Regions from separate parts of the Streptomyces sp. NPDC052036 genome, predicted to be linked through region 1. Evidence: riboswitches for the same ligand, from Rfam matches in the RefSeq annotation. Region 1 holds a riboswitch; each other region holds the start of a gene.
What was found. A riboswitch is a leader RNA that binds a small molecule or an ion and turns the genes downstream of it on or off. The one in region 1 is predicted to bind thiamine pyrophosphate.

Region 2: linked by a shared signal. The riboswitch ahead of thiC (phosphomethylpyrimidine synthase ThiC) and the one ahead of AB0L95_RS19015 (thiamine ABC transporter substrate-binding protein) in region 1 are both predicted to bind thiamine pyrophosphate.
Region 3: linked by a shared signal. The riboswitch ahead of AB0L95_RS35950 (cytosine permease) and the one ahead of AB0L95_RS19015 (thiamine ABC transporter substrate-binding protein) in region 1 are both predicted to bind thiamine pyrophosphate.

Annotation. Positions count from the first base shown of each region.
Region 1 covers NZ_JBFAWW010000012.1:154,616-157,794, reverse strand. The annotation lists gene AB0L95_RS19020 (iron ABC transporter permease) at 1-592, opposite strand, end outside; gene AB0L95_RS19015 (thiamine ABC transporter substrate-binding protein) at 568-1,647, opposite strand; TPP riboswitch at 1,733-1,838, opposite strand; gene rlmN (23S rRNA (adenine(2503)-C(2))-methyltransferase RlmN) at 1,905-3,011, opposite strand.
Region 2 covers NZ_JBFAWW010000003.1:271,519-274,697, forward strand. The annotation lists gene AB0L95_RS07555 (YibE/F family protein) at 1-1,382, opposite strand, end outside; TPP riboswitch at 1,454-1,610, shown strand; gene thiC (phosphomethylpyrimidine synthase ThiC) at 1,603-3,179, shown strand, end outside.
Region 3 covers NZ_JBFAWW010000043.1:29,975-33,153, reverse strand. The annotation lists gene AB0L95_RS35950 (cytosine permease) at 1-1,335, opposite strand, end outside; TPP riboswitch at 1,327-1,420, opposite strand; gene AB0L95_RS35945 (jacalin-like lectin) at 1,514-2,845, opposite strand; gene AB0L95_RS35940 (endonuclease) at 2,997-3,179, opposite strand, start outside.

The DNA.
Region 1 (3,179 bases):
TCACCGTCCGCCAGGCGGCGGCGCGGGAGGCGCCTAGCACCCGCGCGGCCTCCTCCTGGCGCGGGTCGAGCTGCGCCCACAGACCGCCGACCGTACGGACGACGACCGCGTAGTTGAAGAAGACATGCGCGAGCAGGATGGCCCACACGGTGGTGTCGAGCCGGACGCCCCACAGGTCGTCGAGGAGTCCACCGCGGCCGACGAGTGCCAGGAAGGCCGTCCCGACGACCACCGTGGGCAGCACGAACGGCACGGTGACGACCGCGCGCAGCAGTTGTTTGCCGGGGAAGTCCAGACGGGCGAAGACATAGGCGCCGGGCATCGCCACGAGCAGGGTCAGCGTGGTGGAGACGAGCGCCTGCCAGGTGGTGAACCACAGCACGTGCTGGATGTCCGGCTGCGCCGGCACATCCGCCAGGCGCCCTAGGCGCCATACCCCGTCGACGCGCAGACCGCGCGCGACGATCGCGGCGACGGGGTAGGCGAAGAAGACCGCGAAGAACGCGACGGGCAGGGCCATCAGCCCGACGCGCGCCGCACCGCCCCGGTTCGCCCGCTTCCTCGGGGCTACTTCAGTACCAGCGACGTCCACGACCTGACCCACTGGTCACGGTTGGCGGCGATCTTCGTCGGGGCCATGGTCTCGGGGTTCTTGGCGGCAGGCCCGTACTCGGTGAACTCGGCGGGCACCCGCGCGCCCCGCACGACCGGGTAGACGTACATGTTGAGCGGCATGTCCTCCTGGAACCTCCTGCTGATCAGGAAGTCGAGGAACGCCTTGGCGCCCTTGGGGTTGTGAGCGTTGCTCAGCAGACCCGCGAACTCGATCTGACGGAAGCAGGTGCCGGCCGCGACGCCGGTCGGCGCGGTCGTGGGCCGCGACTTGGCGTAGACGACCTCGGCGGGCGGGGAGGAGGCGTAGGAGACGACCAGCGGCCGGTCGCCGCCGGCCTTGCGGCCCGCGGCCGAACCGGAGAACTCCTGCTCGTAGGCCTGCTCCCAGCCGTCGACCACCTTCACGCCGTTGCCCTTGAGCTTGCTCCAGTACTCCTGCCAGCCCTTGTCGCCGTACTTCGCGGCGGTGCCGAGCAGAAAGCCGAGGCCCGGCGAGGACGTGGCGGCGTTCTCGGTGACGAGGAGGTTCTTGTACGCGGGCTCGGTGAGGTCGTCGAGGGAGGCCGGCGGGGCAAGCTTGTGGTCGGCGAAGTACTTCTTGTCGTAGTTGACGCAGATGTCGCCGTAGTCGATCGGCGTGACCCGGTGCTTGTCCCCGTCCAGCTGGTACTGCGCACCGACCTGGTCGAGTCCCTTGGCCGCGTACGGCTGGAACAGGCCGTTGTCGAGCGCCCGGGACAGCAGCGTGTTGTCGACACCGAAGAAGACGTCGCCCTGCGGGTTGTCCTTGGTGAGGATCGCCTTGTTGACGGCCTGACCCGCGTCGCCGTCGGGGAGGACCTTGACGTGGTAGCCGGACTCCTTCTCGAACGCCGCGATGACGGTCTTGGAGGCGGCCCACGAGTCGTGGCTGACGAGGGTCACGGTCTTGGGATCGCCGCCGCTCCCTGCCGTGGAGCCGGACGATCCGCACGCGGACAGCGTGACCATGCCCAGCCCGACGGCGACGGCCGCGAACTGCCTGCCGGTGATGCCCACTGATTTCCTCCTGGAGGTGACCAGGAAGAGACGCGGCCCCGCGCGGAAGCCCCGAAGGGTCCCGGGCAGGGCGCAACAGCTCGAGTGAAGACCGAACTCCCTACCCAGAATGACCTGGGCGAGGTTCAGAGGGTCTGCGGGCTCTCCCGCACTCTCAGCGCTGTGGCGCTCCCCTGTCGGAATATGCAGATATGAAAAGCTATGAACAGCTGTGGATAACTACGGACCATGAGATACGGACGGCCATCAGACTACCGCTCGGTGGCCGCGAGCTGACCACACGCTCCGTCGATCTCCTGGCCCCGGGTGTCCCGGACGGTCACCGGCACCCCATGGGCGGCGATCGCCTCGACGAACGCCTTCTCGTCCTCGGGCCGTGACGCGGTCCACTTGGACCCGGGCGTCGGGTTGAGCGGGATCAGATTGACGTGGACGGGCCTGCCCTTGAGCAGCCGGCCGAGCCGGTCACCGCGCCACGCCTGGTCGTTGATGTCCCGGATCAGGGCGTACTCGATGGACAGCCGGCGCCCGGACCTCTCGGCGTACTCGAACCCGGCGTCGAGGACCTCACGCACCTTCCACCGCGTGTTGACGGGCACGAGGGTGTCCCGCAGCTCGTCGTCCGGCGCGTGCAGCGAGATCGCGAGACGGCACTTGAAGCCCTCGTCGGCGAAGCGGTGGATGGCCGGCACCAGGCCTACGGTCGACACGGTGATCCCGCGCTGCGACAGCCCGAGCCCGTCCGGCGCGGGGTCGGTGAGGGCGCGGATGGCGCCGACGACGCGCTTGTAGTTGGCGAGGGGCTCGCCCATGCCCATGAAGACGATGTTGGACAGCCGCGCCGGGCCGCCGGGGATCTCACCGTCGCGCAGCGCCCGCATGCCGTCCACGATCTGGTGCACGATCTCCGCGGTGGACAGATTGCGGTCGAGGCCCGCCTGACCGGTGGCGCAGAAGGGGCAGTTCATACCGCAGCCCGCCTGGGAGCTGATGCACATGGTGACCCGGTCGGGGTAGCGCATCAGCACGGACTCCACGAGCGTCCCGTCGAAGAGCCGCCACAGGGTCTTGCGGGTGGTGTCCTGGTCGGTCGACAGATGCCGTACGACCGTCATCAGCTCCGGGAGCAGCGTCTCCTGGAGCCTGGCGCGCGAACCGGCGGGGATGTCGGTCCACTGCTCCGGGTCGTGCGAGTACCGCGCGAAGTAGTGCTGCGAGAGCTGCTTGGCGCGGAACGGCTTCTCGCCGATCGCGGCGACCGCCTCCTTGCGCTCGGCGGGCGTGAGGTCGGCAAGGTGCCGCGGCGGGGTCTTGGCTCCGCGCGGCGCGACGAAAGTGAGTTCTCCGGGCTTAGGCATGGCTCAACCAGTGTCGCAGATCCAATCGGGTGACCTGCGGGCGCAGCTCGCCACGACTGCCGTTACGAGTAGTAGTCGTCGCCGGTCGTCACTGAGCGGCTTCGGACGGCCCAGGGACGGCCCGAGAGCGCGCACTCGCGTGAATGGGATGATCTCCCCGGAGGGGGT
Region 2 (3,179 bases), on a different contig from region 1:
CCACGGGCCGGGACGGGAGCCGAGGCGGCGTCTGCCGTGGCCGGACGGTCCGCCGAGACGACTATGGCCGCCAGGACCGTCGTCACCGGCACCGACGCGACCAGCCCGATCGAGCCCACCAGCGTGCGCACGATCTCCTCGGCGACCAGCTCGCTGCCCGCGACCGAGACCACACTGCTCTGCGCGATCGAGAAGAGCAGCAGCAGGGGCAGGGCCGCACCCGCGTATGCCAGGACGAGCGTGTTGACGACCGAGGCGATGTGGTCGCGGCCGATGCGGATGCCCGCCCGGTACAGCCCGCGCCAGCCCATCGAGGGGTTGGCCTCGTGCAGCTCCCAGACCGCGGACGTCTGGGTGACGGTCACATCGTCGAGGACGCCGAGCGAACCGATGATGACCCCGGCGAGCAGCAGACCGCTCATGTCGATGTGCGGGTACAGGCCGTGGATCAGGCCGGTGTTGTCGTCGGTGTTGCCGGTCAGCGCGGCCCAGCCGATGAACTCCGAGCCGAGGAGACCGATCAGCGACAGGGACACAAGCGTGCCGAGCACCGCCACGGAGGTGCGGGCCGAGAGTCCGTGGCACATATAGAGGGCGAGCAGCATGATGGCGCTCGACCCGACCACGGCCACGAGCAGCGGATTCGAGCCATCCAGGATCGCGGGCAGGACGAAGAGGCTGAGCAGCAGAAAGCTGACGGCCAGCGCGACGAGTGCCATGACGCCGCGCATCCGGCCCACGACCACCACCGCCACGGCGAAGATGCCGGCGAGCAGGGCCATGGGGAACTTGCGGTCCACATCGGTCACCGAGTACTGGAGTTCCTTGGGCGCGGAGGGCTCGTACGCCGCAACGACCTTCTCGCCCTGGTGCAACTGCCGTGACTGGTCCGGCTGGACGATCTCCGTGAACGTACGGCCCTTGTCCTTGCCGGTGTCGACGCGGACGGTCGCCTTCTTGCAGGTGCCGGCAGGCGTCTGCGGGGCCGACGAGCCGCCGGTGAGGGAGGTGTCGCCGACCGGCCCCCCACCCGAGGCGTTCACGGACTTGCAGTCCACCGCCACGACCGTGGTGACCGTGGCCTGCTGGGTCTGCCGGTCGAATCCGACGCCGGAGCGTTTGTGTGACGGGACTCCTCCGGGCCACAGCACCACGAGACCGACGATGACCGCTGCGGTGAACGGGATGAGGATCGCGGCGATGACCTTGCGCAGATGCCGTGACACGGGGGCCGCGGGGCCATGGCTGTGACTGTGGGAGTGGCCGTGTCCACCGTCGGACCCATGGCCGTGCCCGTCTGGGGGGCTGTGTCTGTCGCCCGGGCCGCGGTGGTGCGGCGGCTCGGACGGCGGGTATGAGGGGGGATGCTGCGTCGGGGGCACCCCCCGATCATCGCAAGAACGCGCAAGGCCCACTGTTCAGCTCACCTAATTAGACGCTAGCGTGAAGGGACTTTTGCACACGCGGGAGCTCGGAGCACCGGGCTGAGAGGGCGCTGACCTCCGTAGACGCGATGTTTCACGTGGAACATCAGCGAGCGGAGAGGGCTGTGCCGACCGCTGAACCTGTTACCGGGTAATGCCGGCGTAGGGAGTAGGTCTCATGACCGTCAAGGACGTACGCACGCCTGCCTCCGCTCAGGGAGAAGAGCCTCAGGAGGCCGGGTGGTCCATCGGCTGGCACAAGGCGTATATCGAGGGTTCGCGCCCCGATCTGCGGGTGCCGGTCCGGCAAGTGCATCTCACCAACGGGCAGTCGGTCACCCTGTACGACACCTCCGGCCCGTACACCGATCCGGTCGCCGAGACCGACGTCCGCCGGGGGCTCGCGCCGCTCCGGGAGAACTGGATCATCGTTCGCGGTGACACCGAGGAGTACGCGGGCCGCCCCGTCCGTCCCGAGGACGACGGGATCAAGCACACCTCGCCGCGGGGCGGCCTGCGCAATCTCGACGCGGTGTTCCCGGGACGCCCGCGTCAGCCGCGTCGTGGTCGCGACGGGAACGCGGTGACGCAGCTCGCCTATGCGCGCCGTGGGGAGATCACGCCGGAGATGGAGTTCGTGGCCCTCCGGGAGAACGTTTCGCCCGAGGTCGTCCGTGAGGAGATCGCGGCGGGCCGTGCGGTACTGCCGGCCAACGTCAACCACCCGGAGATCGAGCCGATGATCATCGGCAAGCGGTTCCTGGTGAAGGTCAACGCCAATATCGGCAACTCCGCGGTGACCTCCTCCATCGAGGAGGAGGTCGAGAAGATGACCTGGGCGACCCGCTGGGGCGCCGACACGGTCATGGACCTGTCCACCGGCCGCAATATCCACACCACCCGTGAGTGGGTGCTGCGCAACTCCCCGGTGCCGATCGGTACGGTGCCGCTCTACCAGGCGCTCGAGAAGGTCGACGGCAAGGCCGAGGAGCTGACCTGGGAGATCTACAAGGACACGGTCATCGAGCAGGCCGAACAGGGCGTGGACTATATGACGGTCCACGCGGGCGTGCGCCTGGCGTACGTACCGTTGACGGCGAACCGCAAGACCGGCATCGTCTCGCGCGGCGGCTCGATCATGGCGGCGTGGTGTCTCGCCCACCACAAGGAGTCGTTCCTGTACGAGAACTTCGAGGAACTCTGCGAGATCCTCGCGGCCTACGACGTCACCTACTCGCTGGGCGACGGTCTGCGACCCGGTTCGATCGCCGACGCCAACGACCAGGCACAGTTCGCGGAACTGCGCACCCTCGGGGAACTCGGCCGTATCGCCAGGCGTTTCCATGTACAGACGATGATCGAGGGCCCGGGACACGTCCCGATGCACAAGATCAAGGAGAACATCGATCTGCAGCAGGAGATCTGCGATGAAGCTCCGTTCTATACGCTCGGCCCGCTGACCACGGACATCGCGCCGGCGTACGACCACATCACCTCCGGTATCGGTGCCGCCATGATCGCCTGGTGGGGCACGGCCATGCTCTGCTACGTCACACCCAAGGAGCACCTGGGCCTGCCCAACCGTGACGACGTCAAGACCGGCGTCATCACCTACAAGATCGCCGCCCATGCGGCCGATCTCGCCAAGGGGCACCCGGGTGCGCAGGAGTGGGACGACGCGCTGTCCGACGCGCGCTTCGAGTTCCGCTGGGAGGACCAGTTCAACCTGGCCCTCGACCCGGACACGGCCCGCGA
Region 3 (3,179 bases), on a different contig from region 1:
CGCCACGTAGTACGAGATGTCGGCGCCGTGCAGCGCGTGGGCGACCGGGCCCACGTACAGGCCGGTGTCCATGAACGGCACCGCCGCGGCGAAGGCGACGGCGAACGCCAGTACCGGGGGCCAGGCCTGCCGGGGCCGGGCCGCCTCGGCCGCGAGATCGATGCGGGTGCCGCGCCGGGCGAGCCAGTCCACGACCACGATCGCCACGAACCCGGGGATCCAGTAGCTCACGAACAGCAGGACGTTCTGGAAGCGAGCCGTCGTGTCGGCCGCGTGCATCCACAGCACCAGCGGGAAGCCGAGCAGCACGGCGAGCGCGGCCGCCGCCGGGCGCGGTATGCGTACGCCCACGGTCTGCAGTGCCAGCGAGCCGCTGTAGTCGTTCATCGCGTTGCTGCACAGTGCCGCGAGCGCCACGGCCAGCAGCCCGAAGGCGCCCCCCGCGCCCCCGCCCAGCAGCGCGTCCACCCCGGTGGCCGTCTGGTCGGTCAGCGCGGACGCGCCCCACAGCCCGAGGGCCTGGACGGCCACGTAGGACACCACGAGCCCGAGCAGCGTGCACCAGAACATCCGGGGACGGGACGTGGCACGCGGCAGATAGCGGCTGAAGTCGCTGGCGTACGGGGCCCAGGACAGGGCCAGACTGAGCGCGATGGTGCTGGTCAGCACGAACGCGCCCGCCCGGTCGGCGCCGTGCGCGCTGCCTGTCGCGGCCACCTGGACGCTGCCGGACATCCGCAGGGCGATCAGCGCGAAAGCGGCCGCGAGCACGAAGGTCATGACGATCTGGAGGCGGTGGATGGCCTCGTAGCCGAGGACTCCCAGGGCCCCCTGCGCCAGCATGATGGCAAGGACCCCCAGCCAGAACGGCCAGCCGCACAGCCGCGCCAGCGCGTCCCCGCCGAAGAGCCCGATCAGCGCGTCCCAGGCGACCGACGACAGCCACTGCAGCACACCGGGCAGCGCGACCGCCCGCCCGAACGCGAGCCGGGCGAGCGGAAGCTGCCCGGCGCCGGTACGGCTGCCCCAGGTGCTCAGATAGGCGGTGGGCACCGCGCCGATCACCGTGCCGAGGACGACGGCGGCGAGCGCGGTGGTGAAGTCCAGGCCGAGCGCGATGCCTATGGTGCCGGTGAACACACCGGTCATGGTCAGATTGGGTGCGAACCACACCGTGAACAGTCGGCCCGCGCCGCCGTAGCGATGGGTCTCGGGGACCGGTTCGATGCCGTGCCCCTCGATCCGGAGATCGCCGGGAGCGCTGGGCATCCGGCCGTCGAAGACGGCTCGCCGGCTGTCGGCGGGCAGCCCGCCGGGAACATGCGCCACAGGCATGAAAGACATCCCTCCGCCAGTACGAACTGGTTCAGGTTCGACGGGTGTGATCTCAGCCCCTGGCGGGGCACCCCGTGTCCGGTACGGCGGCAAGATTAACCCGAGCTCCGGGATGTGCCACAAGGAAGGGCCGCCGCCGGATCCGGCAGCGGCCCTTCTCCCCCTACGACGTGCGGTGTCAGCGCTGGGTGTAGATGAAGCCGGTCTTGTCGACCTCGTCGCCGGAGCGGCCGTGGAATCCGGCGATCTGCCAGCCGCTGGGCGCCGTACGCGTCACGCAGTCGGACGTCGTGGTGCCGCCCGCCAGGCTGTTGCCGAGGTTGGTCGTGAACTTGGCGTAGAAGATCCTCGTGTGGCCGGCGTTCGTGCCCTCGCACAGCTGCGCGCTCGTCACGTACTCGCCGCTGCCCAGGGTGAGGGTCGACGCCGTGCCGCCGGTACCGCCGTGGGCGAGCGTGGTGCCGTTGCTCAGTGTCAGGCCGATACGGTCGACACGGGAGCCGCTGCGCAGGGTGATGCTCGTGGCGCGCGCGCCCGCCGGGACGCTGTCGATGTCGTTGTAGTAGTCCCCGTGCGGCCCGCCGAACTGGTCACTGAGCTGGAAGGCGGAGTTGCGCGTCCAGCCGAACGTCGCGGTGATCGGGTCGTGGTCGGAGAGCATGAGCCCGTCGTCGGTGAGGAACTTCGCGTGCTCGTTGTTGTACGAGGTGGCGTTCAGCGAGACGAGCTTGCTGCCCCGGTAGAGGATCTTGTCGACGACCTCGCAGCTGTTCGTGACCGCGTTCTCGTCGCAGACCAGTGCGTCGCTGCCCTTCGCGGGCGGGGTGCCGCCGCGCACGAGCTGGACCCAGGCGTCGGTGAGACCGGCCGCCGCGGCGAACTCCGCGATCGTGTCACCGGAGCGTGTGTAGCGGGTGTTGGTGTCGCCCATCACCACGACGGCGTTGCCCGCGGAGTGGGTGCGGACGAAGTCCGACAGCTGGCTGAGGTTGTCCGCGCGCGAGGCCAGGTCGCCGTCGTTCGTACCGGCGTTGGTGTGCAGGTCGTAGAAGTCGACGTACACGCCCTCGGCGAGCCGTTCCCGCATGAACGTGAAGCCCTTGGGGGTGAGACAGTCGCCCGAGTCGTACTGGCACGAGTTCCAGTGGACGCGCTCGAAGTCATCGGTGTCGTACGGCAGGCCGGACAGCGTGTTGAGGCCGCTGCCGATGCCGGCCCCGCCGCTGGTGGGCGTGCGGTAGGGGTGTGTGTCGGAGGCGTACAGGTAGGAGTGGTAGTTGAAGTCCTCCTGCACATGGACGATGTCGTACGGGCCGAGCCGCCCGCCGATCGTCGTCGTGCTCGACTGGCGGGGCGTCGGGGCGCTGGAGAGGCCTTCGGGGAGGCCCGCGACGTTGTAGGTGAGCACGCGGAACGTGCCCGAGCCGGCCGCCGTCGCGGCGGGCGCGGCGCTGGTGGGTCCACCGAACACGGCGGCCGTCGCCGCGAGGGTGGCGAGGAGTCTGCGCATGGGGGTACGGCTCCTGGGGTGACGGGAGAATGATGTTGCGCGCATGCCAAAACGTAACGGCCAACGTAGCGGCCGAAGCTGTGAGGGAATGCGCTTTCTGCCGCTTCGGAGAAGACTTCACCCACCGGTCGCCCCAGCGTCGACGACGACCCTATGCCGCGTGTTCCAGGACCTCCTGCGCCACGTTCTCGTCCAGGGCCGCGCGCACCAACGCGGCCGACAGCACCGCCGGTTCGGTGTCCCCGGCGAGCCGCACCAGCCGCTGCGGATCCTTGGGCAGGCCGAGCCGCTCCGCCCCGGACAGGGCCTTGGCGTCCAGATAGGGCCCCACCTC